3 regions of the Bradyrhizobium sp. SZCCHNR1098 genome follow, and region 1 is predicted to be linked to each of the others. Evidence: predicted binding sites of a transcription regulator. Region 1 holds the regulator's gene; each other region holds the start of a gene.
What was found. The regulator LexA, encoded in region 1, represses DNA repair genes until DNA is damaged. The targets are predictions, from matches to a motif close to TGTTCNNNNTGTGTTCNG.
Positions count from the first base shown of each region.

Region 2: a site for LexA is predicted at 7,814-7,831, ahead of QX135_RS06515 (PA0069 family radical SAM protein). Genes of this name have one in related genera too.
Region 3: a site for LexA is predicted at 3,796-3,813, ahead of QX135_RS00260 (helicase-related protein). Genes of this name have one in related genera too.

Region 1 covers NZ_JAUEXY010000007.1:131,237-141,020, reverse strand. Annotated here, with positions in the region: gene QX135_RS16830 (MBL fold metallo-hydrolase) at 1-810, opposite strand, end outside; gene QX135_RS16825 (LysR family transcriptional regulator) at 895-1,848, shown strand; gene QX135_RS16820 (alpha/beta hydrolase) at 1,857-2,666, shown strand; gene glp (gephyrin-like molybdotransferase Glp) at 2,798-4,021, shown strand; gene lexA (transcriptional repressor LexA) at 4,228-4,926, shown strand; gene QX135_RS16805 (hypothetical protein) at 5,185-5,625, shown strand; gene QX135_RS16800 (hypothetical protein) at 5,849-6,067, shown strand; gene QX135_RS16795 (ComEC/Rec2 family competence protein) at 6,022-8,313, opposite strand; gene QX135_RS16790 (hypothetical protein) at 8,453-8,665, shown strand; gene QX135_RS16785 (glutamine--tRNA ligase/YqeY domain fusion protein) at 8,687-9,784, opposite strand, start outside.
Region 2 covers NZ_JAUEXY010000002.1:493,044-502,827, reverse strand. Annotated here, with positions in the region: gene QX135_RS06545 (tetratricopeptide repeat protein) at 1-350, opposite strand, end outside; gene QX135_RS06540 (electron transfer flavoprotein-ubiquinone oxidoreductase) at 592-2,250, opposite strand; gene QX135_RS06535 (uracil-DNA glycosylase) at 2,554-3,375, shown strand; gene QX135_RS06530 (glycosyltransferase family 39 protein) at 3,499-5,007, opposite strand; gene QX135_RS06525 (ribonuclease HII) at 5,204-6,058, opposite strand; gene QX135_RS06520 (VOC family protein) at 6,134-6,583, opposite strand; gene QX135_RS06515 (PA0069 family radical SAM protein) at 6,614-7,792, opposite strand; gene QX135_RS06510 (phosphoketolase family protein) at 7,983-9,784, shown strand, end outside.
Region 3 covers NZ_JAUEXY010000001.1:56,523-66,306, forward strand. Annotated here, with positions in the region: partial or broken gene QX135_RS00255 (RNA-binding S4 domain-containing protein) at 1-36, opposite strand, end outside; gene QX135_RS00260 (helicase-related protein) at 98-3,655, opposite strand; gene QX135_RS00265 (DUF3108 domain-containing protein) at 4,104-4,883, opposite strand; gene rpmB (50S ribosomal protein L28) at 5,523-5,831, shown strand; gene QX135_RS00275 (DUF2235 domain-containing protein) at 6,173-7,435, shown strand; gene QX135_RS00280 (hypothetical protein) at 7,496-7,744, opposite strand; gene QX135_RS00285 (transcriptional regulator) at 7,904-8,140, opposite strand; gene QX135_RS00290 (cold-shock protein) at 8,268-8,474, opposite strand; gene rpsU (30S ribosomal protein S21) at 8,932-9,255, shown strand; gene QX135_RS00300 (hypothetical protein) at 9,320-9,508, opposite strand; gene QX135_RS00305 (ABC transporter ATP-binding protein) at 9,760-9,784, opposite strand, start outside.

The DNA of each region.
Region 1 (9,784 bases):
TGAGCTCCGCGCCGCGTCCGGAAATTCGCAATAGACCGAGTTCCAATCCGGACGCGCGACCTGCAGCGGATGATGCATCACATCGCCCCAGAACAGCGCGCGCTCGCCGCGCGAGGTGAGACTGATGCAGGCGTGATCGATGCTGTGACCAGGGCTCGGCAGATAGCGGAAGCCATCCACGACCTCGCTGCCATCGACCGTGATCTCACGCGCGAGGCCGGCCTCGACGATCGGCAGCACGCTGTCTTCGTAGACCCCTGGCAGCGGCGGATGAAGCATGCGACCGAGACCGGCCGCATCCCTGATCGCGGCATCCGAGCCGTCAGCGGCCGACAGTGCCGCCAGATAGGCGCGCTCGCGGCCTGAGAAAACGTACCGGGCGTTCGGAAACACCGGCGTCCAACGGCCATCGGCAAGCTGCGTATTCCACCCCACATGATCCGCGTGCAGATGCGTCATCAGGACGAGATCGACATCGCCAGGGGCGACGCCGGCCGCCCGCAGCCGGTCGAGAAACGGCTCGTTCAAGCGATGCAGAACTGCTGCGCCGGGCCGCTCCTTGTCATTGCCGGTGGCCGTGTCGATCAGGACCACCCGCTCCGGCGTCCGCACCAGCCAGCTATGGATGCTCAGGCGCAACGATCCCATGTGCGGATCGACCGATCCCGGCCCCACCTGGCCTCGTTCCCGAACGATGCTGTCTGCTTCTACGCCCGGAAACAAAAACTCTCCCTCGACCGCATCGAGGCCGATCTCGAAGATCCTCGTGATGGTGGCGTCTCCGACGCGATAGGTCGTGATGTCCTGCATGTCTGGCGGCCTCGATCCGAACGGTGGTCTTGTCTGGGCCGAGATCTAGGGCTAGGTCATACATTCCTCAAATCGATCCAGCTCATGCAGTCCATCGATCACTTCGATCTTCGCTCCTTCGACCTCAATCTGCTGGTCGCGTTCGACGCGCTCATGCAGGAGCGCAGCGTGACGCGCGCGGCCGCACGCCTCAAGGTGGGTCAGCCTGCGATGAGCCATACGCTGTCGACGCTTCGCGTGCTGCTGCAGGACGAGCTGTTCGTCCGCGTCGGCGCCGTCATGCAGCCGACGCCAAAGGCTGCGGTGCTCGCCGGGCCGGTTCGGGCGGCGCTGGGGCAGATGCAGGCAGCGCTGCATGCCGCACCGGAGTTCGACCCGGCGACCGAGCAGCGCACCATCCGCCTGGGATTTTCAAGTGAGGTCGAGCTGCTGCTGATCCCCGAGCTCACCGCGGTGCTCCGTCGAACGGCGCCCGGCGTGCGGCTTCTCAGCCGGCCGACCGAGCGTAACGAAGTGCATCGCCTGCTCGACGACGGAGCCTTGGATGTCGCGGTCGGCTGCTTCGACGCCGTCGCACAGCGGCACAGATCCCAGCTCCTGTTCGAGCAGGCGCTGAGCTGCGTCTACAATCCAAAGCGCATCGCGATGAAAACGCCGATCAGCCTCGCCGACTATCTGTCGCTTCCGCACGCGCTGGTGACGCTGACCAACAGCCTGCAGGGCTGTCTGGAGGCGGCGCTGGATGAGATCGGGACCGAGCTCAACGTGGTCTCGGCCTCCTCGGAATTCCTCAGCGTGCTGGCGACGGTCGCCGCATCACCGGTGATCACGACGATACCGACCAGGATGGCAAAGCTCTACGGGCCGCGATTTGGGCTGACGCTCTGTCCCGCGCCGTTGAAGCTGCGGCTGCCGGCCGTCTCGATGGTCTGGCCGCTGCAGCTCGATCGTGATGCAGCATCGGTCTGGCTGCGGAACATGGTGGCGGATATCCTGCACACGACCGAGCGCGCCGCCTGTCGCGCAGCTGCGGGATAGCATTCAAAATGAACTCTCTGCATCACGTCTGCTCCGGCCGCGCGCGGCTCGCCGCCGAGGTTGCCGGCCAGGGAGACCCTGTCGTCTTCCTGCACGCCGCAGTGTTCGACCGCTCCATGTGGCGCGCGCAGATCGAGGGCGTCGCGGCAACGCATATGGCGATCGCCTATGACCGGCGCGGATTTGGTGAGACGGTCGCCTATGAGGAAGCTCATTCTCCGGTCGAGGACCTGCTCGCCGTCGTCGACGCGTTCGCGCCGGGGCGGCCGGCGACGCTGATTGCCTGCTCGCAAGGAGGCCGCATCGCGCTCGACTTCGCGCTTCGCCATCCGTCACGTATGGCATCGCTGGTGCTGATCGCACCTTCGATCAGCGGCGCGCCGGAGCCGGTCTATCCACCGGAGATCAAGGCGCTAACGGCGTCGTTGGCCGCTGCCGAGGCCGCACAGGATTGGGATCGGGTCAGCGCTATCAAGGCGCATCTGTGGGTCGACGGTCCCTTGCAGCGCGAGGGACGCATCTCCGGCGAGCCACGCGAGACGTTCCTGAAGAAGAACGCCGCCGCACTCCGCGCGCCGCCAACCGGCGCGACTCTCGATATGGCACCAGCCTTCCCGCGCCTCGCGGAGATCGTCGCGCCATCGCTCGTCATCTGGGGGGACTTGGACTTTCCTCACATCCAGCAGCGAAGCAGGCTGCTCGCCGCAACAATGCCGAACGGGTCAGGACATGAGCTGGCCGGAACGGCGCACCTGCCGAGCCTGGAACGTCCGCAGGAGGTCACGCGGTTGATTGCAGACTTTCTCGCGCGATCGTGAGGCAGCGGCCCGGACGCGGCCCACATCAGACGATCAGAAGGCAGGAAGCGGCCTGAGCCCTTGGCCGAGCCGTGCGCGTTCGGTTAGAAGGCGACTCATTCGATCTGCCGTCTCCGTCCGAAGGAACTCTCATGGCCCTGATGCCGGTGTCCGATGCGTTGTCCGCCGTGCTCGCCGGCGCCGAGCCGCTGGCCGAGGAGCTGGCCGAGGAGCTGGTGACGCTGGACGAGGCCCATCACCGCATCCTGGCCCGCGACCTCGCGGCGCTGCGGACGCAGCCGCCCGAGGCGATGTCGGCGATGGACGGCTACGCCGTACGCGCGGCGGACGCAGCCCAGGCCAAGGTGCGGCTGAGGGTGATCGGCGAGGTCGCGGCGGGGCGGCCGTTCGATCGCGTGGTCGGACCCGGCGAGGCGGCGCGCATCTTCACTGGTGGCGTTGTCCCTGAGGGCGCCGACGCGGTGGTGATCCAGGAGGACACGATCGCCGAAGATGGCCACGTCGTCATCACCGAGGCCGCGATCAAGGGCCGGCACATTCGGCCCGCGGGCGTCGACTTCCACCAGGGCATGGTGCTGCTGAAGGCGGGCCGCCGGCTCAGCGACCGCGACCTGTCGCTGGCGGCCAGCATGAATCATCCGGCACTGCCGGTGCGGTGCCGGCCGAAGGTGGCGCTGCTCGCCACCGGCGACGAGCTCGTGATGCCGGGCTCGACGCCCGGCCCGGGCCAGATCGTCTATTCCAACGGCTACGCCCTGCGGGCGCTGGTGCGCAGCGAGGGCGCGACACCGATCGATCTCGGCATCGCCGCGGATACGATGGAGGCCACGGTCGCCGGGATCCGGCGGGCGCGCGAGGCCAAGGCCGACATCCTGATCACGACCGGCGGCGCCTCGGTCGGCGATCACGACCTCGTCAAGCAGGCGCTCGAAGCCGAGGGCATCGAGATGGCGTTCTGGAAGATCGCGATGCGGCCGGGCAAGCCGATGATGCACGGACGGCTCGGCGACATGAGGGTGATCGGACTGCCCGGCAATCCGGTGTCGTCCTATGTCTGCGCCATCCTGTTCCTGGTGCCGCTGATTCGGCGGCTGCTCGGCCGTGACGAAGCTCGCATGCCACGCGAGACCGCCCTGCTCGGCCGCGAGCTCGGGGCGAACGATTCGCGCGAGGACTATCTGCGGGCGCAGCTCGAAGAGCGCGCCGACGGCACCCTGATCGCAACGCCGGTGACGCAGCAGGATTCGTCGCTGCTCGGCAATCTCGCGCTCTCGCAGGCGCTGGTGATCCGGCGGGCGTATGCGCCGAAGGCCGCCGCCGGCAGCCCGTGCGAGATCCTGCGCCTGCCGAGCTAGGCCGTTTCCCCCGGCAAAGCCCGGTCCGTTCACTACAATTTAAGGATTGCGGAACACACATCGAACATATAGTGTCCGTTCATGATTTGTTTTTAGTATGTTGCGGGCGACGCGATGATGGTCCGACTCCAAGGCGCTCTCAGCCGGTTTGTGCTCAAGGCGCAGCTCCTGGACTCGGACGACAACAAACTGGGGACCAGGTCGAGATGCTGACGCGCAAACAGTACGAACTTCTGCGGTTCATCAACGAGCGGCTCAAGGAAGCCGGCGTGCCGCCGTCCTTCGACGAGATGAAGGATGCGCTCGATCTGCGCTCGAAGTCCGGCATTCATCGCCTGATCACGGCGCTCGAGGAGCGCGGCTTTATCCGCCGGCTGCCCAACCGCGCCCGCGCGATCGAGGTGATCAAGCTGCCCGAGCTGTCACAGGCTGCCAACAACCGCCGCGGCTTCACCCCATCGGTGATCGAGGGCAATCTCGGCAAGGTGCGCACCAGCACTCCCGCGCTGGACGATGGCGAGCGCCCCGTCGCGGTGCCGGTGATGGGCCGCATCGCCGCCGGTACCCCGATCGAGGCGCTACAGACGCGCAGCCACACCATCAGCGTGCCCGCCGACATGCTCGGCAACGGCGATCACTATGCGCTCGAGGTGCGCGGCGACTCCATGGTCGATGCCGGCATCCTCGACGGCGACATGGCGCTGATCCAGCGCAACGAGACCGCCGACACCGGCGACATCGTGGTAGCGCTGATCGACGATGAGGAAGCGACGTTGAAGCGCTTCCGCCGCCGCGGCGCATCGATCGCGCTGGAGCCGGCCAACACCGCCTACGAGGTGCGCATCCTGCCGCCCAACCGGGTGAAGATCCAAGGCAAGCTGGTCGGGCTGTATCGCAAGTACTGATCGCGGACGCGATCGGTCGATCGGCGGCGAGCGCACGCGCTTCTCCGCCGATCGAAATTGGTCACGCGCGAATGCACCTCAGGATGTGCAGCGCGGCATGCTCAAACGCTTGTGATCGCCCGCGGGCGCACGCGGTGCAGATCAGCGCAGAATTGCCGTGAAGCGCGCGCTAACATCTCCTCGATGTCCACTCTGATAGAGGCCTGCGCCTGTCCGGGGGGAGCGTGGGTCGGCTATCTCTCAACGAGGAGCGATCCGATGTGTGACTACAGCCTCCATGCGGTTGCGTCCCGTCCCGCCAAGGTCGGCGAGACGTTGATCTCGACGACGTTTCGCGGCACCGCCACCCGCGGCTTCGCCCTCGAGAGCGAGCCGACCGTCGCAGTCTGCATGCTGCCCGGCACCGAGTTGGCATTTGTCGAGGACGTCCGCTACGACAGCCGCTGGCTCTGGACCCGGACGATCCGCGAGCGCGTCGCGAAGTTCAACAGCATCGAGACGCACATCCCCGATCGCCATCACGACGCGATCGAATTCGCCGACGGCCGCCACGTGCTGGTGACCCAGCTCTGCGAGGGCCAGCGCGTCACCGTGCTACAATTGCCGGTCAGCAAGCAGCCGGCCGAACGCCGCCCGGGCATGGCGGAGGACGTTCCGGCTTCGCAGGCCACACCGATTCGCCGCATCAGCATCACCTGAGCGCCTGCGCGTCCGCATTTCTCTCGGTCATGAGCGAGCTTTCGGCCGGGGGAGATTTGGTTTCTGCAAGCGCAAGGTCCTTTCGGGCGAACCTCACGCTCCGGCATCGCATCGAATAGGAACGACATCCCTCGGCCGGCATTGTGTGCCGGGGGAGCTTGCCGCCGCGGTCAACAAGATCGATTGGAACAAGGCCGACCGGATCACCGAGCCCGGCCGCTACATGCTTCCGTTCGGATGGCTAACGGTCACGGTTGATGACATCGCCGTCTGGCAACGATATCCGGGCGCTGCGTTCACGCTGGTCGAAGGTCCCTCGCTGTTCGATGGACCCGACGACACCGAGTATCATCTCAGCACGTTGTATCATCTCAGCACGTTCGAGCTGTCCGGCGCTCAATCCTGCTCGCCCTGCTCCGTCTCCGGCGGCGTCGCGTCCTGAAGCCGCGACACCGGCGCACGCGGCGTCAGCGTCGTGTCGAACTCGCCGGCCTCGGCGGGCGCCGGCCACCACGGGCGGTCGGTGCCGCCGGCGCGCACCGGCGTGACGGAGAAGCCGGTGCCCCGCTGCACCAGCATCAAGGCGCCCTGCTGCTGCAGGCGCTGGCGATCGATGACGGCCGCCGCGCAGGATGACGGCGCGGCGCGCGCGGTGACGATCAGCGCGGCACGGGCGCAATCATCGTCGAGCGCCTCGGCGCGCAGGGTCAAGGCGGCGAATCGGCCGTCGACCATCGCGACCACGCAGCCCGCCTCGTCGCAGGAGACGCCATCGGCGAGCGATGAATCCGCCGGCAGCCGGGCATCGGCGTCGGCCGCGAGCCACTCCTTGGTGGCGAACACGTCCTTGCCGGTGCGCATCACATGCAGACGTCCGTCACGGCCGCGCACCGCCACCGCGCGCCCGTCGCCGGCGATCAGGACGTCGGGCAGAGGCGTCGTGGCGGCCCACGCGGTGGCCACCGCGAGCCCGACGGCGCCCGACCAGCGCAGCGGTGTGCGCAGCAGGCCGATCAGGATGACGCCGAGGCTGGCCAGGATCAGCGGACCGATGCCGAAGCCCGGGATGCGCCCGACCGCGCCGGGCAGCGCCGCCACCCAGCGCGTCACCGCGATCATCCAGTCGATGCCGAGGCCCATCAGCGTCCACCAGGGACCGTCGAGCCCGAACGGCGCCGCCAGCAGGCCGAGCAGTCCGGCGGGCATCACCAGCACCGAAACCACCGGCATCGCCGCGAGATTGGCGAGCACGCCATAGGGCGTGACGCGATGGAAGTGGAACGCGGCATAGGGCGTGGTCGCAAGCCCCGCGATCAGCGAGGCCAGCAGCAGCATCGCAAGCTCGCGGCCGCCCCACAGCGCGATGCGCTGCGTCGTGGAGCTGTCCGGCGTCGCAAACAGTTTGGGCAGGCCGAACTGCACCAGCGCGACCAGACCGAGCGTCGCCGCGAACGACATCTGGAAGCTCGGATGCACCAGCGCTTCGGGTGCCGCGATCAGCACGATCATCGCCGCGACCGCGAGCGTGCGGAAGGTGACGGCGCGGCGATCGACCATGACCGCGATCAGCACCACGGCCGTCATGAAGAACGATCTCTGCGTCGCGACCTCCGCGCCCGACAGCAGCAGGTAGAACGCCGCCGCGACCAGCGCCGCCGCGGCCGCCCACTTCTTGATCGGATGGCTGATGGTGAGGCCGGGGATCAGCGCAAGCAGCGCGCGCACGGCGAAGAACACGACGCCGGCGACGACGGCCATGTGATAGCCTGAGATCGACAGCACGTGGCCGAGGCCGGAGACGAACATCGCATCGTTGACATCGGGCGTGATGGCGTCGCGCCGGCCGGTCAGCAGCGCGGTGGCGATGGCGCGCTCATCGCCCGTCAGGCGGGCACGGATGCGTGCGTCGATCGCATCGCGCAGACCCTGCATGGCCGCCGCATAGCCCAGGCCGAAGCCGGCGGCCTGCGGCGGCGTCGCCGTCGTGATCGCGCCCATCACGAAACCGGAGGCGCCGATGCCCTGGAAGAACATGTCGCGCGCGAAGTCGTAGGATCCCGGCCGCACCGGGGCCATCGGCGGCAGCAGCCGCGCCTTGAGCTGCACGAAGCTGCCGACCTCGGGCGCCGTGCCCTTGCGCACCGCGAGCCGCACGCGCGCGATCGTGGCGGCGTTGCGCGGGCTCTCCATCGCGGCGACGCGCAGCACGATCCGATCGCTGCGCTCGCGGACGTCGCGCGCCTCGACGAAGCCGGACAGCGCCACCGAATACAACGGCCGCGCCAGCACCGGATGTGCGACACGCGCGGTCTTGATGGTCGCCGCGGCAAAGCCGCACGCTGCAGCTGCGATCATCACGGCAACCGGAAACATCCGATGCCGCCGCATCATGATGGCGACGATGCAGAGCAGCGCCGCGGTGGTGGCGGCGATCCAGAGCACCGGCTCGTGATCGGCGGTGAAGTACAGCGCGATGCCGGCCCCGAACGCCACCGGCACCCAGGGCAGCAGCCGGCCCGCCCCGGCCTCCTCGACCGCCCAGCTCTTCAGGCGGGCGGCGAATGCCGACGACGCGCCGGACCCGATCGCGGGCCAGCCGCCGGCCAGCGCGCCGCGCGGCGGCCAGACATCGGCCATCGCGCCCGCGATCCCGCGACGCCCTCCCGGCGGCCTGACCGGCTCCGCCATTGCCCACACCACCCGTTACTTCACGGGCATGGAGGCTAGCGAAACCACGGGGAATCCGACTAGCGGAACGGAACGAGAATCCAATCCCGGTGCCGGGAACGTCATTGGAACTTTCGGCACCGCACGGGCTTATGCGGGTATGGACCACCATGACAATGACGATCCCTTTGCCGACCTCGCGCTCGACACGGCGATCCACCTGCGCTGGACGTTGCGGGACATCAAGGCCCACCGGCTCACGCTCTCCCCCGTCGCCGACGATGATCTCTCGCTCCTCGCGGAGCGCGGCCTGGTCGAGGTCAGCGATGGCGTGCCAACGCTGACCGAGGCCGGCCTCGCAGCGATCAATTGAGCTGCGGCTGCGGTCCCCATCTCATCCCTTCGCGACCTCCTTCGCAAAGGTGTCGCGCAGGCCGATGGTGCGGTTGAACACGAGCTTGTCGGGCATCGAATCCGGATCGCGGACGAAGTAGCCCTGGCGCTCGAACTGCATCGGTGCGTCCGAATTGCTCTCGGCGATCGCCGGCTCGATGCGGGCGTCGATCAGGACCTCGAGTGAGTTGGGATTGAGATCGGCGGTGAAGTCGGCCGCATTGGGGCTCGGATTGGCGAACAGCTGGTTGTAGAGGCGGATCTCGGCGGTCAGCGACTGCGCAGCGGGCAGCCAGTGCATCGTCGCCTTGACCTTGCGTCCATCCGGCGCGTTGCCGCCCTTGGTCGCGGGATCATAGGTGCAACGCAGCTCGACGATCTCGCCGGCGTCGTTCTTGATGACGTCGCGGCACTTGATGAAATAGGCGTAGCGCAGCCGCACCTCGTTGCCCGGCGACAGCCGGAAGAACTTCTTCGGCGGGTTCTCCATGAAGTCGTCCTGCTCGATATAGAGCTCGCGGCCGAAGGCGATCCTGCGCGTGCCGGCTGCGGGATCGTCGGGGTGGTTGATCGCCTCGAGCTCCTCGACCTGGCCTTCCGGATAATTCTCGATCACCACCTTCAGCGGCCGCAGCACGGCCATCCGACGCAGCGCCGTGCGGTTCAGCTCCTCACGAATGCAGAATTCGAGCATGCCGACGTCGACGATGCTGTTGGCCTTGGCGATGCCGATGCGCTTGATGAACTCGCGCACCGCAGCCGGCGGCACGCCGCGCCGCTTCAGGCCGGCGATGGTCGGCATGCGTGGATCGTTCCAGCCTGAGACATGGCCGTCCTGCACCAGCCGCGTCAGCACGCGCTTCGACAGCAGCGTGTAGGTCAGGTTGAGCCGCGCGAACTCGTACTGGTGCGGATGCGACGGCACCGGCAGCTTGTCCAGGAACCAATCGTAGAGCGGCCGGTGGTCCTCGAACTCGAGCGTGCAGATCGAGTGCGTCACGCCCTCGATCGCGTCCGACTGCCCGTGGGCGTAGTCGTAGCTCGGATAGATCTTCCAGGCGTCGCCGGTGCGCGGGTGATGGGCGTGCATGATCCGGTA
Region 2 (9,784 bases), on a different contig from region 1:
ATGCGGTTCGCCTTGTCGATCGTGAGCACGCGCTCGGCCAGCTTCACAGCCTCGTCGATGTCGCCATCGGCGACCGAGGAGATGAAGGCGCGGTCGAGCAGCTCGTTGTTCTTCGGGTCGCTACGTAGCGCCGAGCGGTAGAACGCCGCCGCCGAGGCCGCGTCGCGCTCGACGCTGGCGTGGCGGGCCGCCAGATAGCTGCCCGAGGTGGTGAGCGACTTCAGATCGACGCTGGTCGGAAACTTCGCGGCGTTATCCGCAGGATGATCCGGCGTCTGGGCCAGGACGGCACCGGGGAGCAGCAAGGCAGAAACGGCAATTGCGGTCCAGCGATTGCGAATTGACAACATCACGGTGCGCTCTGGTTGTTGGAAATGACGGATCGGTACGGACAGGACCCCGATCGGCAGCTCTTCAAGGCGCCGACAATGCCGCGTTTGGCGGCCAACCGCAAGGATTTGCAGGATATTCGGGTCAGCCGGGAGCCCCTTTGGCGAAGGTGACCCGCGTCAAACCGCGCCAGTATGGCCGTATCGTGGCCGGCTGCCCTCCCCGGAGCAGCCGACTCACGCAATCGTGCGTCATGCGAGGCTACATCGCCTCGTAGTTCGGCCCACCGCCTCCTTCCGGAGGAACCCAGGTGATGTTGCCGTTGGGATCCTTGACGTCGCAGGTCTTGCAGTGGACGCAGTTCTGCGCGTTGATCACGAAGCGCGGGCTGGCGCCCTCCTCGACCCATTCGTAGACGCCCGCCGGGCAATAGCGGTTTGACGGTCCGGCATAGACGTCGTGCTCGGAGCTCTTCTGCAGCGCCATGTCGGCGACCTTCAGATGCACCGGCTGGTCTTCCTCGTGATTGGTGTTGGACAGGAACACCGAAGACAACCGGTCGAAGGTCAGCTTGCCGTCCGGCTTCATCGCCGGCTTCGGCTGATGCGCCTTGGCCGGATCGAGCGTGGCGCGATCGGGCTTGACGTGCGACCGGGTGCCGAACAACGAGAAACCGAGCGTGTTGCACCACATGTCGAAGCCGCCGAGCGCGACGCCGAGCACCGTGCCGAACTTCGACCATAGCGGCTTGACGTTGCGGACCTTGAACAGATCATCGCCGACTGGCGAGCCGCGCCAGGCGTTCTCGTAACTGACCAGCTCGTCATTGGCGCGGCCGGATGCGAGCGCGGCATTGACGTGCTCGGCCGCGAGCATCGCGCTGCCCATCGCGTTGTGCACGCCCTTGATGCGCGGCACGTTGACGAAGCCCGCCGCGCAGCCGATCAGCGCGCCGCCAGCGAACGACAGCCGCGGCACCGACTGATAGCCGCCTTCGGTGATGGCGCGTGCGCCGTAGGCGAGGCGCTTGCCGCCTTCGAACACGCCGCGGATCGACGGGTGCGTCTTGAAGCGCTGGAATTCCTCGAACGGCGACAGATAGGGATCGTCGTAGTTCAGGTGGACGACGAAACCGACTGCGACGAGATTGTCGTCGTAGTGATACAGGAACGAGCCGCCGCCGGTCTTCATGTCGAGCGGCCAGCCGAAGGAATGCTGGATCAGCCCCTTCTGGTGCTTGGCGGGATCGATCTGCCAGACCTCCTTGAGGCCGATGCCGAATTTCGCCGGCTCGCTCTTGGCGTCCAATGCGAATTTCGCGATCAGCTGCTTGGACAGGCTGCCGCGCGCGCCTTCCGCGAACAGCGTGTACTTGCCGAGCAGCTCCATGCCGCGCGTGAACGAGGATTTCGGCTTGCCGTCCTTGCCGATGCCCATGTCGCCGGTGGCGATGCCGCGCACCGCGCCCTGCTCGTCATAGAGCACCTCGGTGGCCGCGAAGCCCGGATAGATCTCGACGCCGAGCGCCTCGGCCTTGCGCGACAGCCAACGGCAGACATTGCCGAGCGAACCGATGTAGCAGTGATGGTTGTCCATCAGCGGCGGCATCGCGAAGCCCGGCAGCGAGATCGCGCTGCTCTCGGTCATCCAGAAGAACTTGTCGACCTTGACCTGGGTCTTCAGCGGGCAATCGTCGTCCGAGCGCCAGTCGGGGATGAGCTTGTCGAGCGCCGCCGGATCGATCACCGCACCGGACAGAATATGCGCGCCGACCTCGGAGCCCTTCTCGACCACGACGATGTTGAGGTCGGCATTGAGCTGCTTCAGCCGGATCGCGGCGGACAGGCCCGAGGGGCCGGCGCCGACGATGACGACGTCGAACTCCATGGATTCGCGCGGAGGTAATTCTTCGGTGCTCATCTCTCTCGATCTCAGGCCCGGCCGGTGCAGGGGACCCGACCTCTGCCGCCCCCCGGCGCGTGCAAAGGTCAAACCCGGAGCTGCAATGGCAACAATGACTTAACTAGGGTTCCTGAAGGCGTTGACCGTTCGCTGAAGACTGGTCCGGAGGGGGAGCGACGGCTGGCGCCGGAACACTAGGGCGTTCCGTCCCTTTTTGGGTTATTCCAAACTCTTGTTTCCGATTTTTCGGGGCAGGACAACCACCGAAATGCATTCCGCCATGCGCCGAGGCAGCGTACACTGCCGCGGCGATCGATCATGATGACTCCCGAGCCCCTCCCCGACGTCCGGCAACTGCTCGCCTTCTATCTGGAGGCCGGGGTCGATTGCGCCTTGGCCGACGAGCCGATCAACCGGCTGGTCGAGCCCGAGGCGGTTTCGTTCCCCGCCGCGGCCCCCGTCGCCCGTCAGGCGCCGGCGCAGCCCGGCCGGCCGGCCGCGCCGGCGATCATTCCGCCGCGCGGAGAACCGCCGCCTCCGCCGGAAGCGGCCGTCGCCTCGGCCCGCGAGGCGGCGCGGACGGCGCCGACGCTGGAGGCGCTGCGCGAGCTCCTGGAGACTTTCGACGGCTGCGCGCTGAAGCAGACGGCGTCGCGGCTGGTGTTCGCCGACGGCAATCCGCAGGCGCGCATCATGCTGGTCGGCGAGGCGCCCGGCCGCGACGAGGACATCGAGGGCCTGCCATTCGTCGGCCGCTCCGGCAAGCTGCTCGACCGCATGATCGGCGCGATCGGGCTCGACCGCAGCAAGGTCTACATCGCCAATGTCATTCCCTGGCGCCCGCCCGGCAACCGTACGCCAACGCCGCAGGAGACGCAGATCTGCCTGCCGTTCATTCGCCGCCAGATCGAGCTGGTCGATCCCGATGTGCTGGTGACGCTCGGCAATCCCTCGACCCAGTCGCTGCTCGGTACGACCGAGGGCATCATGCGCGTGCGCGGCAAATGGCGCGACTACGACACCGGCAAGCGGACGATCCGCGCGATCGCGACCTTCCATCCGGCCTATCTGTTGCGCTCGCCGTCCTACAAGCGGCTGTCCTGGCAGGATCTGCGCGCAATCGCGACGGTGATAGCGGTCTGAGGACCCAATTCGCTTCCGTCATTGCGAGCGCAGCGGCGCAGCGAAGCAATCCAGAGTCACGCGCGCAGCCCTGGATTGCTTCGTCGCTTTCGCTCCTCGCAATGACGGCTCGCATGGAAAGCGCTAAGGCCCCCTCGGCCGTACGATGGCCCAGCCGATGCGCAGCACCGGCTGGCGGCCGTTGATCAGCCAGTCGAAGCTGCGCGGCACCTCCGGCACCAGCCCGGGAAAGCGCTGGGCGATGTCAGGCGGTGGGGTGCCGACCGTGTCGGAGGCGCGCCACACCACGACCCCGCCGCTCTCCGCGAATTTCGCCGGCGTGACCCAGGGCGTCCGCTGCGGGGTGGCATCGAGGAACAGATGCGCGCGGCGGCGACCGAGCGCGACCAGGCTAGCGAGTTGCGGATCGCCGGCGACCGCCTGCAGCCGCTGGTTGGTACGGCGCTCAAAACTCTCGACGAAGAAGCGGGCGATGTCGCGGGCCGGCATCGACGTCGCGACCTCGCCCTCGCCGATCACGGGCTGAATCACGGCGCTGCCGGCAACGAAAACCGCGGGTGCAGCGACCGCAGCCGCCCACACCGTGCGCAACAGCCGCTGGCGGCGCAGATAGATCAGATCGCCGGACGCGACCACCAGCGCGAGACCGACCATCGTCAAGGTGACGGCGACGCCGCCGAACACCGTGGGCAGACCGAACAGGCCGGAGATCAGGCTGCCCGCCAGGGCCGGTGCGATCGCGAAGCAATAGACGAAGTCGCGGGCGAGCGGTGGGACCGAACGGCGGTAGATGATCGGGGCGTCGGTCTCGCTGCGGCTGATCCAGCTGGCGTCGAGCAGCACCAGCAGCACCATGGCCGAGATCGCCAGCAGCGCCCCGCCAGCCAAGGCGAGCCAATGCCAAGCGCGCACCGAGAGCTCGGCGAGAACGGGCAGCGCCGGCAGCCCGACGCTGTCGGCGCGCAGCACGAAGATGAGGTAGGGCAGCGCCAGCGCCAGCACCACCAGCAGCGCGAACAGCGGATCGAACGAGCGCAGCACCCGGCGGCCCTGCGCGGTGGAGACCACGAAGCCGGCGATCAGCAGCAGCAGGCCCGCCGCGGCCGAGGTGGTCAGCAGCAGCAGGCCGGCCTCGATCGACCAGGCAAACCAGGCGTTGCGCCGGCCTTCGCCGAGAATCCGCCAGCTATGGAGCAGCAGCAGCGCCCAGAGCGGACGCGCCAGCACCTCCGGACCGAATTCGAGCGTGGGTGCACCGAACGCGGTGATGGTCATCGTCAGCAGCACGGCGAGCACCGCCTGCTGGCCGCCGACGATCGCCCCCGCCAGGAGATACATCACCCACAGACCCAGGGCCGAGCACAGCACGGCCAGCACGTAGACGCCGAGCAGGTGATTGCCGGCGAGACGATAGGCGATGTCCGACAGCCAGAACGACAGTGGCGGGCCGAGATCGGTGCCGACCTGGTATTCACGTCCGAACGCGATGGTGGTGGCAAGCTGGCCGGGTGGACTGCGATAGAACAGCATGGCCACGCCGAGCCACATCAGGGCCTGGCACAGCACCACGATGACGACGACCAGCCGCGGCCTTGCGCGGATCAGTTCGACAACCAGTGACGTGAAACGCATGAACGGCTGGATCGCTTGGGACGTCGAGGAGGCCGGCAGGACCGTCGCTCATCCGCAGCAGCCTCGCTGTCCGACGCCCGCAATCGATACCGCACGATCGGGGCGCACAACACCGCCCCTGCTGCGAGGGGTGACACTTCGTGCTGGCTGGCTGACCAAAACTATTAAGACCGCGGCGCCCGCGAGGCAACCTGCATCAGACCTCGAGCGAGATTTCGGTGGATGTCACCACGGTCACCTCCGCGAAAAGATCCGGCTCCGGCACATCGGTCCACGGCTGATGCTTGCGCCGGGCGGCGACGACAGGCGCGAACAGGCTGCGATGATGCACCGAGGGGCCGAGCCGGTCCAATGCGGCGAGATGCTCCGGCACAGCATAGCCCTTGTGCTGCTCGAAGCCGTAACCCGGGCAATCCTGCGCCAGCGCGCACATAAGCCGGTCGCGCGTGACCTTGGCGACGATCGAGGCGGCCGCAATCGACATCACCAGACCATCGCCGCCAATCACCGCCTCGCAGCCGCAATCGACGTCGATGCGGTCGCGGCCGTCGACGAAGACGTGCTTCGGCGCCTCGGGCAGCGCCCTCACGGCGCGCGACAGCGCCCAGAGCGAGGCACGCAGGATGTTGTCGCGATCGATTCGCGCCGGCGATGCGACGGCCACCGCAAACGCCGACGTCTTGCAGATCTTGTCGAACAGCGCCTCGCGCTGCTCCGCGCTCAGGCGCTTGGAATCATCGAGACCCCTGGGGATGCGCGCAGGATCGAGAATCACGGCCGCAGCGACCACCGGACCTGCCAGCGGCCCCCGTCCCGCCTCGTCGCAGCCCGCGACCGGCCAGACGCCCTGCTTCAACAGCGCGCGCTCGCGCCGGAAGCTCGGCGGCGCCACCGCGATGACGCCCTTGCCGAGCTTGGCGCCCGACTTGCCGGCAGCACCCGGGGCAGCAGGCTTGGTCGCGGCCTTTGCAGGGGCGCTCTTCGCCACGGCGCAGCTCGCTGCTTTCGCCCTGCCCGGCTTCTTTGACTGATCGCGAATCATGGCCGCCATGGTGCGAAACGGCTGGCGGCGGCGCAACCCGAACGGGCCTCAATTCCCCGCTATTCGCCCCCTGCCGGCGACCGACTACGCCGGCAGATGCACTCGATCATCCTCGCCGACATCAATCCCCGGCGCGATCACCACTTCCCAGACATGACCGTCCGGATCGGAGAAATAGCCGCTATAACCGCCATAGTCGGTCCGTTGCGCCGGTTTCAGCAGCATTGCGCCTTTCTCCACCGCCGACGCGAGCGCCGCATCGACCTCAGCCTCCGAGCGGCAGTTCCATGCCAGCGTCACGCCTCGGAACGCCTGAGGACGCGGTGCGTCTGGCACGCCCGCGTCACCGGCGAGCGCGCCCCACGGGTACAGCGCCAGCACCGTCCCGCCGGTCTCGAAGAATGCCACGGCCTCGCCGGTCGCGCGGAATTTTCGGACGAAGCCGAGCAATGTATAGAAGGCGATGCTCCGCCGCATCTCGGACACACCGAGTGTGATGACGGTGAACCGCGGAACGCTCGCTTGTGCGCTCATCACCTACTCTCCACTTACTCTCCGCACGCTTCAGAACAGGCTGAGCTGCTGGCCGCCGCCCTTCGGCCGCACGAAATGATCGGTCGTCAGCTTGGTCCGACGCTTATTCAGCCCGAGCTTCTCGCAGGCGATCTCGAAGCGGCGACCGATCATCCAGGCCATCGGGCCTGTCCCCTTCATTCGCGTGCCCCATTGCGAGTCGTAATCGCGGCCGCCGCGCATATCGCGGATCAGGGTGAAGACGTGGCGGTAGCGGTCGGGATAATGCTCGAGCAGCCATTCCCGGAACAGGTCGCGCACCTCCAGCGGTAGCCGCAGCAGCACATAGGCCGCTTCCTTGACGCCGGCATGGGCGGCGGCATCGAGAATGCGCTCGATCTCGCTGTCGTTGAGCGCCGGGATCACCGGCGCCACCATCACCGTGGTCGGAATGCCGGCCTTGGACAGCGCCTGCAGCGCCTCCAGCCGCTTCGACGGCGTCGAGGCCCGCGGCTCCATCGTGCGCGCCAGCTTCGGATCCAGCGTGGTCACGGAGATCGCGACCTTCGCCAGGTTCTTCTTGGCCATCCGCGCCAGGATGTCGGCATCACGCATCACCAGCGCCGACTTCGTGACGATCCCGACGGGATGGCCAACCTTTTCCAGCACCTCGAGGATGCCGCGCATGATCTTCCGCTCGCGCTCGATCGGCTGATAGGGATCGGTGTTGGTGCCGATCGCGATCATCCGCGGATCGTAGCCGCTGGCCGCGAGCTCCTTCTCCAGAAGCGCGGGCGCATCCGGCTTCACGAACAGCTTGGATTCGAAGTCGAGACCAGGCGACAGCCCGAGAAACGCATGGGTCGGCCGCGCGAAGCAGTAGACACAGCCGTGCTCGCAGCCCCGATACGGATTGATCGAGCGATCGAAACCGATGTCCGGCGAGTCGTTGCGGGTGATGACCTTGCGCGAGGTGTCGGTCGCGACCGTCGTCTTGAACGGCGGCAGCTCCTCGAGGCTCTGCCAGCCATCATCGAAGACAACACGGGCCTCCGCCTCGTAGCGACCGCTCGCGTTGGATTGGGCACCCCGGCCGCGGCGCCGGCCCCGTTCGATGGCGACCGCGAGTTCGGGAAAGTCCTTCCCAGGACCTGACGAAGGCGCGCCCGCCGGCTCGGAGGGCACCGGGACCGGCGGGCGCTTGAGGGCATGTGAAGATGCTCGGCTCATGGCCAAGACATAGCACGCAAACAGAACATTACAAGAACAAAATAGAACAAAAGCGCAGGCATGCTCTGCGCGGGCGCAAGGCCAGCCATCACATTCCCGTTCTATCCTGCAGGTGCGCTGGAACAGGACGGTGCGGCGTTACTCTCATACAGTATCCCGCAGGCGCGAAGCGGAAGGCAAGCGAGGTCCCATGCAGATCACTTCTCCCCAACAGACCACCCCGGCCGGCGATCTTGACCTGCTCGATCGCTACTGGCGGGCGGCGAATTATCTCTCGGTGGGGCAGATCTATCTGCTGGACAATCCGCTGCTGCACGAGCCGCTGAAACCGGAGCACATCAAGCCGCGCCTGCTCGGCCACTGGGGGACGACGCCCGGCCTGAACTTCATCTATGCCCATCTCAACCGCGCCATCGAGGCGCAGGATCTCAGCGTCATCTACATCTGCGGCCCCGGCCATGGCGGTCCGGGCATGGTCGCCAACACCTATCTCGAAGGCACCTACAGCGAGATCTATCCGGAGATCACGCGCGATGCCGATGGCCTGCGCAAGCTGTTCCGGCAGTTCTCCTTCCCCGGCGGCATCCCGAGCCATGCCGCGCCTGAGACGCCGGGCTCGATCCATGAAGGTGGTGAACTCGGCTACGCGCTGGTCCACGCCTATGGTGCGGCGTTCGACAATCCCGATTTGATCGTGGCTTGCGTGGTCGGCGACGGCGAGGCCGAGACCGGCCCGCTCGCCGCGTCCTGGCATTCGAACAAGTTCCTGAACCCGGTCCATGACGGGGCGGTGCTGCCGATCCTGCATCTCAACGGCTACAAGATCGCCAATCCCACCGTGCTCGGCCGCATGGGCGATGCCGAGATCAAATGCCTGTTTGAAGGTTACGGATACGAGCCGCTGTTCGTCGAAGGCGCGGAGCCGAAGGCGATGCATCGGCAGATGGCGGACGCGCTCGATGTTGCGCTCGCGAGCATCCGCTCCATCCAGCAGAATGCGCGTCAGCCGGATGCAACGATCCAACGGCCGCGCTGGCCGATGATCGTGTTGCGCAGCCCGAAGGGCTGGACCGGGCCGAAGGAGGTCGACGGCCTCAAGGTCGAAGGCTTCTGGCGCGCCCATCAGGTGCCGATTGCCAACCCCCGCAGCAAGCCGGAGCATCTCGCGCTGCTCGAAGCCTGGCTGAAGAGCTACGAGCCGGAGACGCTGTTCGACGCCCATGGCCGCCTCAGGCCGGAATTGCAGGCGCTGGCGCCCAAAGGGCAGCGACGCCTGGGCGCCAATCCGCATGCCAATGGCGGTCTGCTCAAGCGCGAGCTCAAGCTGCCGGACTATCAAGCTTTCGCGATCGAGGTGTCCTCACCGGGCCAGACCATCGCTGAAGCGACGCGCGAGCTCGGCAAGTTCCTGCGCGACGTGATCACGCTGAATGCGAAGACCCGAAACTTCCGCATCATGGGTCCCGACGAAACGGCGTCGAACCGGCTCGATGCGGTGTTCGAGGTCACCGAGCGCGTGTGGATGGAGGGCATCGAGCCCTATGACGTCCATCTGGCGCATGACGGCCGCGTCATGGAGGTGCTGAGCGAGCATCTCTGCCAGGGCTGGCTCGAAGGCTATCTGCTCACCGGCCGCCATGGCCTGTTCTCCTGCTACGAGGCCTTCATCCACATCATCGATTCGATGTTCAACCAGCATGCCAAATGGCTGAAGGTGTCACGCGAGCTGCCGTGGCGGCGCCCGATCGCGTCGCTGAACTATCTCTTGACCTCGCATGTCTGGCGGCAGGACCATAACGGCTTCAGCCATCAGGATCCCGGCTTCGTCGACCTCGTCGCCAACAAGAAGGCGGATATCGTCCGCATCTACTTCCCACCGGACGCCAACACGCTGTTGTGGATCGCCGACCATTGCCTGCGCACCTACGACCGCATCAACGTCATCGTCGCCGGCAAGCAGCCCGCGCCGCAATGGCTGTCGATGCAGGACGC
Region 3 (9,784 bases), on a different contig from region 1:
CGCATGCCACAGCCATTTGTCGAGGCGCTGGCGCTCTGACGGGGTGCCGGACGTCGGCGTTGTCCTTCCAACCTATCTTGCCAACCGATCTTGCCGCTCAATCCTTGCGGTTGTTCGCCGCGAGCTGCTCCTTGAGCGCGGCAAGCTTGGCGAACGGCGAGTTGGGATCGACCGGACGGTCGCGATCCCGGCCTCCGCCGCCACTCGAGGCGTAGGGCCGCAGCGCCGGACCGCTGTCGCGCTTGTCGCGACCGCCCTTGCCGAAGTCACGGCCGCCGCGTCCCTCACCACCGAACTTGCCGCCCTTGTTGCGATCGCGGTTCTGGTCGCGCCCCTTGGCGTCATGGTCGCGGCGCGGCCCGCGCTCCTCGCGCGCCGGCGCCGATGCGCCCTCGGCTGAAGCCGCACCAGCCTCCGGCGGGCCCTTGCGGAAGTCCTTGCCGAACTCCTTCATCCGGTCGCGTCGGCCCTGGCCGCGGTGATGGCGCTCGCGCGCCTCGCCGCCCTCGGCCGGAGCCGTCCCGGCAGGCGCCTGCCCGCCGCCGGCACCCTGCCCGCGCTCGTGCTGCGGACGGTTGGGCCGGCCGCGATGATGATGGTCGTGGCGCGGCCTGCGCTCCTCCGAGCGCCCGCCCGGCCGCCAGACCTCGACCAGGACGGGCTCGGCGGCAGCCGCGGCCTCGGCGGGAGAAGCCGCGGTGGCGGTAGATCCAGCAGCAGCTTCAGTCCCGGCAGCTTCAGCCGAAGCATCGCCGATGCTTGCTGCCTCGTGCGCGACGGCCTCAGCGGCTTCTGGCTGCGGCGCATCCGCGGCAACGGCGGTTTCCGCCTCGGCGACGACGCTTTCGGCAGCCGTCTCGGCCACGGACGCCTCGTCCGCCGCATCCGGCGTGACGAAATCGACGGTCGGCAGCGATGCCAGGGCCGACACCGACGCGGTTTCCGCCTGCTCCTCGCCGACCGCCGCGGGCACGGCGACGGTCTGCTCGGTCACCGGAGCGACGGCGGCCTCCGCGACGGTAGGAACCTGCTCGTCGGCCGGCTCGCCGGCGACAAGCGCGAGGTCCTCGCCCGGCACGGCCTGCGCTTCTGCCGGCTCAGCCGGGGCGGTCTCCACAGCAGCGGCCTCGGCAGCAGCAGCCTCGACGGGCTTCTCAGCCGGCTTGGGCGGCAGGGGCGGACGCTTCTCCATGCGATAGCCAAGCGCGCGCAGGATCGAGGCGAAGTCCTCGCCGGCCGAACCGGTGAGCGAGGTCATCGCCTGCGTCACTACGAAGCCGCGGCCGTCGAAGGCGCCGGCGGGCTTTTCGCCCGGTGCATTGTCGCGCCAGGCCAGGGCGGGACGAATCAGGTCGGCCAGCCGCTCCAGGATGTCGACGCGCACCGCGCGCTCGCCCGCCTGCTTGTAGCCGAGCACGCGATAGGCATCGCGCGGCAGCGCCTTGTCGACCGGGAACGAGGTCCGGCCCGAGCTCGCCAGATGCTGCGCGCCGGTCAGCGCGGACATGTCGACATTGCCCTGCTTCTCGGCCCACAGCAGCGCAGCGAGCGCGCGCGCCGCCGGCTTGAGCAGCGCCGGGACGTAGATGTGATAGGCGCCGAAGCGCACGCCATATTTGCGCAGCGTGGCGCGCGACGGCTGGTCGAGATCCTTCATCTCGGCCGCGATCTTGGCGCGCTCGATGACGCCGAGCGCCTCCACCAGTTGGAACGCGATGCCGCGGCCGATGCCGGTGATGTCCTCGGCCTTGGACAATTCGAACAGCGGGCCGAGCAGCTTCTCGATATGCGTCTTCAGCCACAGATCGAGCCGCGCCTGCACCTTGTCGCGCGCAGCACCCGTCAGCCGCTCGTCGGCGATGATGCGCAGGCGCGGATGCAGCGCGTCGTCGGCCGCGACCAGCTTGGCGACCGCGTCGCCGGTCCAGCGCACCGTGCCGTCGGCGGTGAGCACGATGTGCTCGTCGGGCGCGCTGGACAGCTTCTCGGCGCGCGCCTCGATCTCGCCGGCCAGCGCCTTCTGGGCAGCAGCCTGCAAGGCCTTGGCCTCCGAGCCGGCTTCGGCGGCGTCGGGCGCGAAGGTGAATCCATCCAGACGGCCGATCGCGTGCCCTTCAACGATCACTTCGCCGGTCTTGCCGATTTCCGTATTCAAAACACTGTTCTCCCGCAGGCGCCGCATCAATACACTGGTACGACGATCAACGAAACGCTCCGTGAGCCGTTCATGAAGGGCGTCTGACAATTTATTTTCGAGCTCGCGGGTAATCCCCTGCCAATAATCAGGGTCGCGCAGCCAGTCTGGCCGGTTGGCCACGAAGGTCCAGGTACGAATCTGTGCAATCCGCCCCGACAGCGTGTCGATGTCGCCATCGACGCGGTCGGCCTGATCGACCTGTGCGGCGTACCAGGCGTCCGGAATACGCCCCTTCTGCATCAGGAAGCCGAACACGGTGGTCACCAGCTCCGCATGGGCGGCCGGCGACAGCCTGCGATAATCGGGGATCTGGCAGGTCTCCCAGAGACGCTCGACCGCGGACGCGCCATGCGCCATGTCGCGCACCTCGGCGTCGCGCGCGGCATGATCGAGCACGCGCAGATCCTCCGCGATCGGCGCGCGCGTCAGCGCCTCATGCCCCGGCGCGATCGCCAATGAGACCTGAAGCGCGCTCAAGGACGCGAAATCAAGCCTGGAGTTCCGCCATTGCAGCACCTTCACGGTATCGAAGGTGTGGTTCTGGAGCGCATTGACCAGCTCGGGCTCGAACGGCGCACAACGCCCGGTGGTGCCGAACGTGCCGTTGCGCGTCGCCCGTCCGGCACGGCCCGCGATCTGGGCAAACTCCGACGGCGTGAGCCGGCGGAACTGATAGCCGTCATATTTGCGGTCGGACGCAAAGGCGACGTGGTCGACGTCGAGGTTGAGCCCCATGCCGATCGCGTCGGTGGCGACGAGATAGTCGACGTCGCCGTTCTGGAACATCGCCACCTGCGCGTTGCGGGTTCGCGGCGACAGCGATCCCAGGACCACAGCGGCGCCGCCATGCTGGCGGCGGATCAGCTCGGCGATGGCGTAGACCTCGTCGGCCGAGAAGGCCACGATGGCAGTCCGGCGCGGCTGTCGCGTGATCTTGCGGTCGCCGGCGAATTCGAGCTGCGACAGCCGCGGCCGCGTCACGGTCGATACGCCCGGCAGCAGCCGCTCGATGATGGGGCGCATCGTCGCAGCCCCGAGCAGCAGCGTCTCGTCGCGGCCCCGCCGGTTGAGGATGCGGTCGGTGAAGACGTGGCCGCGCTCGAGATCGGCGGCGATCTGGATCTCGTCGACGGCGAGGAACGACACGTCGAGATCCCTGGGCATCGCCTCGACGGTCGACACCCAGTAGCGCGGGTTCTTCGGCTTGATCTTCTCCTCGCCGGTGATCAGCGCAACGGCCTCGCTGCCGACGCGATCGGCGATCTTGTTGTAGACCTCACGCGCGAGCAGCCGCAGCGGCAGTCCGATGATGCCGGAGGAATGCGCGAGCATGCGCTCGATCGCCAGATGCGTCTTGCCGGTGTTGGTGGGGCCGAGAACGGCGGTAACGCCGCTTCCGGGAGCACGGTCGGACGCGCGCTCGAAAGGCGAGGCTGCCGAAGAAGACGAAAAAGCCATTCGTTAAATTGGGTCTCGAGGCCGGCGTTGCAGGCGCGCGGGTCAGGCGCGATGGATGCTGGATTTATCGTCGTTCTGAGAGGCTGCGATCCTCACACCTGTGTCACATTGCTACGCATATAGGGACGCAGCTTAAGCTTCGGAACGCCTTGAGAACGAATCACGCCCGAATCGCTGACTCCAGCGCCTTTCCGGCTTCGTTCACCGCAACATCTCGCGCCGCGCGATCAAGGCAGCACTAGATCAAGTTTTCACGGTCTCGACAAGCAACGCTTTCGCGAGGGAACTGGCGCTGTTTCGAGCAGGCCCGAGTCGAATCAGAATCGGCGAAGAGTCAAACGGATTCACGCGAGCCGTCGTTCAGGCCGCGCGCCGGATCACACATGCTGGCTTTCCGGACGGCCTCGCAATGACGGCGCCGGCCGGACAACGAGGATTCCGCCGCGCGCTACTGCGTTTTCGCGACGTGCGGCGAAGCCTGGGTGATGAAGGAGGTCGCCTCGAGCATCGCCTTGCCGAAAGAGGTCGGAATCACGACCCGGAACGGCACCAGGATGCGCGTGCCCGCGAGCGGCACGAAGAAGATCTCCATGTTGCGGGCCTGGGCGAGATATTTGATCACCGGCCGGTCCGGGATGTAACCCGCAACCGGCGTGAAGTAGACCGCGCAGACCAGCGCCGGGCCGCGATAGCCTTTGTCCGCCTTGACGTTCTCCATGCGCTTGTAGTCGAGCTTGAGCTCGTAGCGCATGCGGCCGTCGAACACGGGCGCAGCGCCGCGGCACGAGTCCGGCGACAGCAGCTCGCCATTGCCCGGCACCCGCACCAGCGAGGCCGTCATCGGATCGAGCACGCCGCGCTTGTGGGCATCCGTTACCGGAATGCGGTCGGGATCGACCGGCGGCGTCGGCTCGATGGCGAAATCCTTCACGGTGCCGTTCTGCAGATTGATGCGGATCTGCTCGGACTTCTTTCCCGTGGTGGTCGAGGCCTGGTAGCTCTGCCCGACCAGGGCGCCGTTGACGACGCGTCCCTGCACCGACCCGGTGCCCGATCCTTGGGAGAAGCTCTTGAGCAGGCCCGCGGTGCCGCCCTGAGCTGCGGCGCCATACTGATCATCCCCGATTTCGACCGCCCAGGTGCCCTTGCCGACGGGGATGCCAGCCAGCGAAGCCTCATATTGGGCGTCCAGCCGGGCCTGTGCTCGGGCGCCGTGGGGGGCCAGCAGCAGGAGCGCCGCGATGGAGCCGGCCACCGCCAGGCGCCGGAAACGGAAGAAGGCCGTGCTGTTGGTCACGTCGAAATGGTCCTGCCGATCCGCTTGTCGGGCCCCGGCCCCTGTGCCGCGCCACTGCTGTTACTTACGCCAAAAACGCTCCTGAACAACGCGAACCGGTCACATCCTGGCCGATTGTCCAGCGCTTTACGTCCGGCTCCGCTTCCGGCGAAGCCGCATCGGGCGGCCCAACTCCCCATGAGCCCCTGCAGTCCGCCGGGCTCGAGGGGCCGGTTTGACGCGCCATCGCGCGAACGTCCACTCATCACGCCCGAATACGCCCTTTATGTGGTCTCCTGCGATCGGCTAAGATTTTGATTGTACGACGTCTTTCGGCGAAAAACGGCCATGCGGACGCCTATGGCCGGACGCCGTGCCGCGGACGCAAATACCGCCGCCGTGAAGCGAGGCAGCCCTGCGATTCGGCGCGTGGCAAGGTGCCACCGGCCCCATCCCTCAAAACCTTGACGAAAAGCCGCATCCCCCCTATAGGACCGCATCTCCCAGAGACGAGCTGGACGAGTTTTGGACCCCCGCGGCCCGCCGACACAGGCGGACGAAGGGTGCGGGGATGAGAGAGGATTTACTGCCATGTCGCGGCGCTGTGAACTGACGGCCAAGGGCCCCCAGGTTGGCCACAAGGTCAGCCACTCCAATATCAAGACCAAGCGGCGCTTCCTGCCGAACCTGTGCAATGTGACCTTCATCTCGGATGTACTCGGCCGCAACGTGCGCCTGCGCGTCTCGACCAACGCGCTCAAGAGCGTCGACCACAATGGCGGCCTCGACGCCTATCTGCTCAAGGCCAACGCTGCGGCGCTGTCGCCGCGCGCGCTGGAGCTGAAGCGCGCCATCGAGAAGAAAGCGGCGGACGCTGCCCCGGTCGCCAAGGCGAGCTGAGAGAGCAAGCCGAAATCCACGATTGATGCAGAAGCCGGACGCGTCACAGGCGGGGCTTCGAGCGAAGCGAGATGTCGAAACGGCCGGATCGAGAGATCCGGCCGTTTTGCTTGCGGATGCCGTGACCAGCCGACAACTCTGGACACGGCAGCCGGCGCGGGGCGACCGGACACGTCGAGTGACCATCCGTTCGTACGGCGGCGCCATTCGATCACTTCGCTATGTCCGTCGCGCGGCGCGCAACAGCGACCCAGACGAAGTGCCATAGGAACCGACCTCCCCAACACCAGCCCGATGCTCTACACTCGTTGCGGTAGCATTATCGCGGACATTCCTTTGTCATGAAGAATATTGTCATCTGCTGCGACGGCACCGGCAACGAGATCAGCGAAAACATCTCGAACGTGCTCAAGCTCTATCGCTGTCTGCGCAAGACCGACAAGACGACGCCACTCCAGGCCGTGTTCTACGATCCCGGCGTCGGCACCCTGACACAGCCGGACAGCTGGCATCGCTTCAGGGCCAATTTCAACATGGTGCTGGGGCTCGCCACCGGGTACGGCCTCGACGACAACATCATCAGGGCCTACTGCTTCCTCGCCACGCATTACCAGCAAGGCGACCGCATCTTCCTGTTCGGCTTCTCACGCGGCGCCTACACCGTGCGCGTGCTTGCCGGACTGATCCACAAGGTCGGGCTGATCTCGCCCGATCAGATCAATCTCGCCGGCTCGGGCGTGATCGCCTACAAGAAGTACTCCTCCGACAATCCGAAGGCCGGACGCGGCATCACCACCGAGGTCGAGAGCACCGAGGACGACGGGCCGATTCCCGAGAGCCGCGACGACCAGGCCGCGCAATTCGCGCGCATCACCTCGACACGCTGGCCAACGATCCATTTCGTCGGCGTGTGGGACACGGTGGCCAGCGTCATCGTGCCGCGCACCGACCGGTTCCTCGCCCTCCCCAGCCTCGAGGAGCTCGCCTTCTCGATCGAGAACCCGAGCGTGAAGATTTTCCGGCAGGCCGCTGCGATCGACGAACGGCGCTGCATGTTCCGGCTGAAGCCGTGGAACATGCCGCAGACCTTCACGCCGAACCGCTTCAACAAGGCGCATGCGGGACCGCAGGACGCCAAGCAGGTGTGGTTCGCCGGCGTACATTGCGACGTCGGCGGCGGTTATCCCGAGGCGCAGTCGGCGGTCTCGAAGTATCCGCTGCTGTGGATGATCGACGAGGCGGTCGAGGCGGGGCTGGCGGTCAATCCGCGCACGGTGAACCAGCTCGCCTGGGGCGTGCAGCGCAAGAACAGCCCGTTCTCCTATGTGGCGCCGAGCATCCAGGGCCCCCTGCACGATTCGATGAGGCCGGCCTGGCGGCTGCTCGAATGGCTGCCGAAGAGCGCGACGTACAAGGAGTGGCCGGAGCGCAAGGCGCGTTTCGGATTCTACATTCCGAATTGCGAGCCGCGCTTCATTCCCGAGGGCGCGTTCATCCACGAGAGCGTGCTGATGCGGATCGCGGAATCGCAGGACTACCGGCCCGTCAATCTGCCCGCGTCCTATGAGCGCGTACCGCTTCCGGTCAAACAGAAGGCGGAGTAGCAGCAACAGCGCGTTGCGGGTCGAGCAGCGTCTTCGGAGGCTCGCGCGTGGCGGATCGCCTCAGATCATGCGCAGATGGATGACGCCGTCGGTCACCTCGCCACGGGCGAACTGCTCGCGCGCCATCTGCTCGAACGCCGTGCGGTTTCGCTGCAGATAAGCGAACGCCTGATTGCGTGTGCCGAAGCAGGTCTCGAGATGACAGACCTGCCGCGTAGCGCCGATTGCAAGCGCAAATGCGATCGTCTGGCCTCCACGCTGCGTCTCGTCCTTTGCAATGCGAACGTCTGTAGCTGTCAACTTGGCCACGTCAGCCTCCTCGGTACGAAGGTCGGATCTGTACGCGGGACGCGGTTGAGGCGTAATGATCAGGCATGGATCGCCCGTCTGTTCGAGCACCAGCAACGGATCTGAAGTTCCGCTAGTTCCACCGGCGCAGCCGACGTCGGAAGGCGAGATGAAGCAGCCCTAGCGAGCGACCTTCTTCCGCCGCTTCGGCGCAGGCGCAGCAACAGGACCCGCTTGCGCAGCTTCCGCTTCCTTGGCGAGCCGCAACACGCGCAGCCGCTCCATGTTCTTGCGGACCGCCGTCGCGCGCTGATCCCATTCGGCGCGCGCCTTCGCCCCGTCCTCGGCGGCGACGCGCTGGCGCTCTGACCGCGCAATGCTTTCGGGGGAGCGTTCTGACATCTTCTTGGTGGCCATCGACTGATCCTTCCGGAGATGCGGGTTACCGTCGAGACGCAGAAAGCCCGCTCAATACAGGATCGAGCGGGCAAACCAGCCATTTCAGTACATCCGTGAAATGGCCCAAGACGTCAGATCAGTACGATCAGACCAGCGCGAGATTTTCTGCGCTGGTTTTACCGCGCATCTTGTCCGTCTTGACCTCAAAACTGACTTTCTGGCCTTCAGCCAAGCCAGCGAGACCAGCGCGTTCAACCGCGCTGATGTGAACGAACACGTCGTTCCCGCCATCCTCCGGCTGAATGAAACCAAAGCCCTTCTGGCCGTTGAACCACTTGACGGTACCCTGCATGTCTATCTCCAAATCATTAATCGCGCGACCATCACGCGATCCTCATTCAACTGAGCAATGACTTTTGGAAATAGCCCACGGGCACATTCAGAAAGGCACAGCGGCTAATCGAACTACCTCAAAGTAGAGATTTTCTGGGGGATTACAAGGCCGCGCGGCAAATATAGTTTGCCGAGGGCTGGGACCGTGAGTCGGCTCGCGCTGGCAATATCAGCAAATTGCCCTTATCTTCACAGGACCATCGGTAACGGCCTGGCCATCGATGGCTGAGAGACACTCGTGCTCCCGCCTTCCGACGAAGGGGATCAACGTGTCTTGCACGTATCGTGGCTCATCACATTGTGAGCAACACGTTTCATTGACGCCGCTCTGCTGAGCGCGCCGCTCCCCCGCCGCCGCGCCGATCGGCTTCGCCAACCTAATTTCATCGATAGAGATGAAGACAAGGAGGACACTTTTGCAGGTTCTTGTTCGTGACAACGACGTCGAGAAGGCGTTGCGCATCCTGAAGCGGAAGATGCAGCGCGAAGGCGTATTCCGCGAGATGAAGCGCCGCAGATCCTATGAGAAGCCATCGGAACGCAAGACGCGCGAGAAATCCGATGCGATCAGGCGCCAACGCAAAGTCGCGCGCAAGCTGGCCATCCGCGAAGGCCTGCTGCCTGCGCCGGTCAAGAAGGTACCTGCGTCGCGGCCGGGCGTGCTGCCCTCCACGACCTCGACGCGCCCCGATCGTGATCGGCCGCGGGATTCACTCACCTCTGCAACGCCGCGCAGCTGAGCGAACGACGGCATGTCCGCCGAAAACGACGGACCCGACGGACCCGACGGAAAGAGGCTGGCGTTCACGCCAGCTTTTTCGGTTGTTTACCGGCGTTGTCGGCCGCTTCGCGCGCCAGGCGCTCGGCCTTCAGTCGCTCGCGGTTCTGATCGAACGCGGTCTGAGCCTTTTCATAGTCGCTCCTCGGCGGCTCGGCCGGCTTGAAGGCCTTGTGAGCCTCGCGCACGGCGGCCGTTGGCTTGCGCTCCGACATGATGACAGTCCTCGTTGGAATGGTGAACGCCGCTGCGACATCCTGTCGAGACTGGCATAGCATGGGCACGGTTCAATGACGGCCTCGGGTAGGCGGAGCCCGCTGTCTTGGCGCGGACCGGCTTGGACGACCACCCTGCGGCCTCATCGGGGGGCCCTTCCTATTATAATCCAAATACGCCGAAGATGTTGCAAGGAATTGAACCCGACCCGGCGCTCCATCGTTCCGACCGGCCGACGGCTTACGCACAATCACGCCATCCCGTGCTTGCGGCCG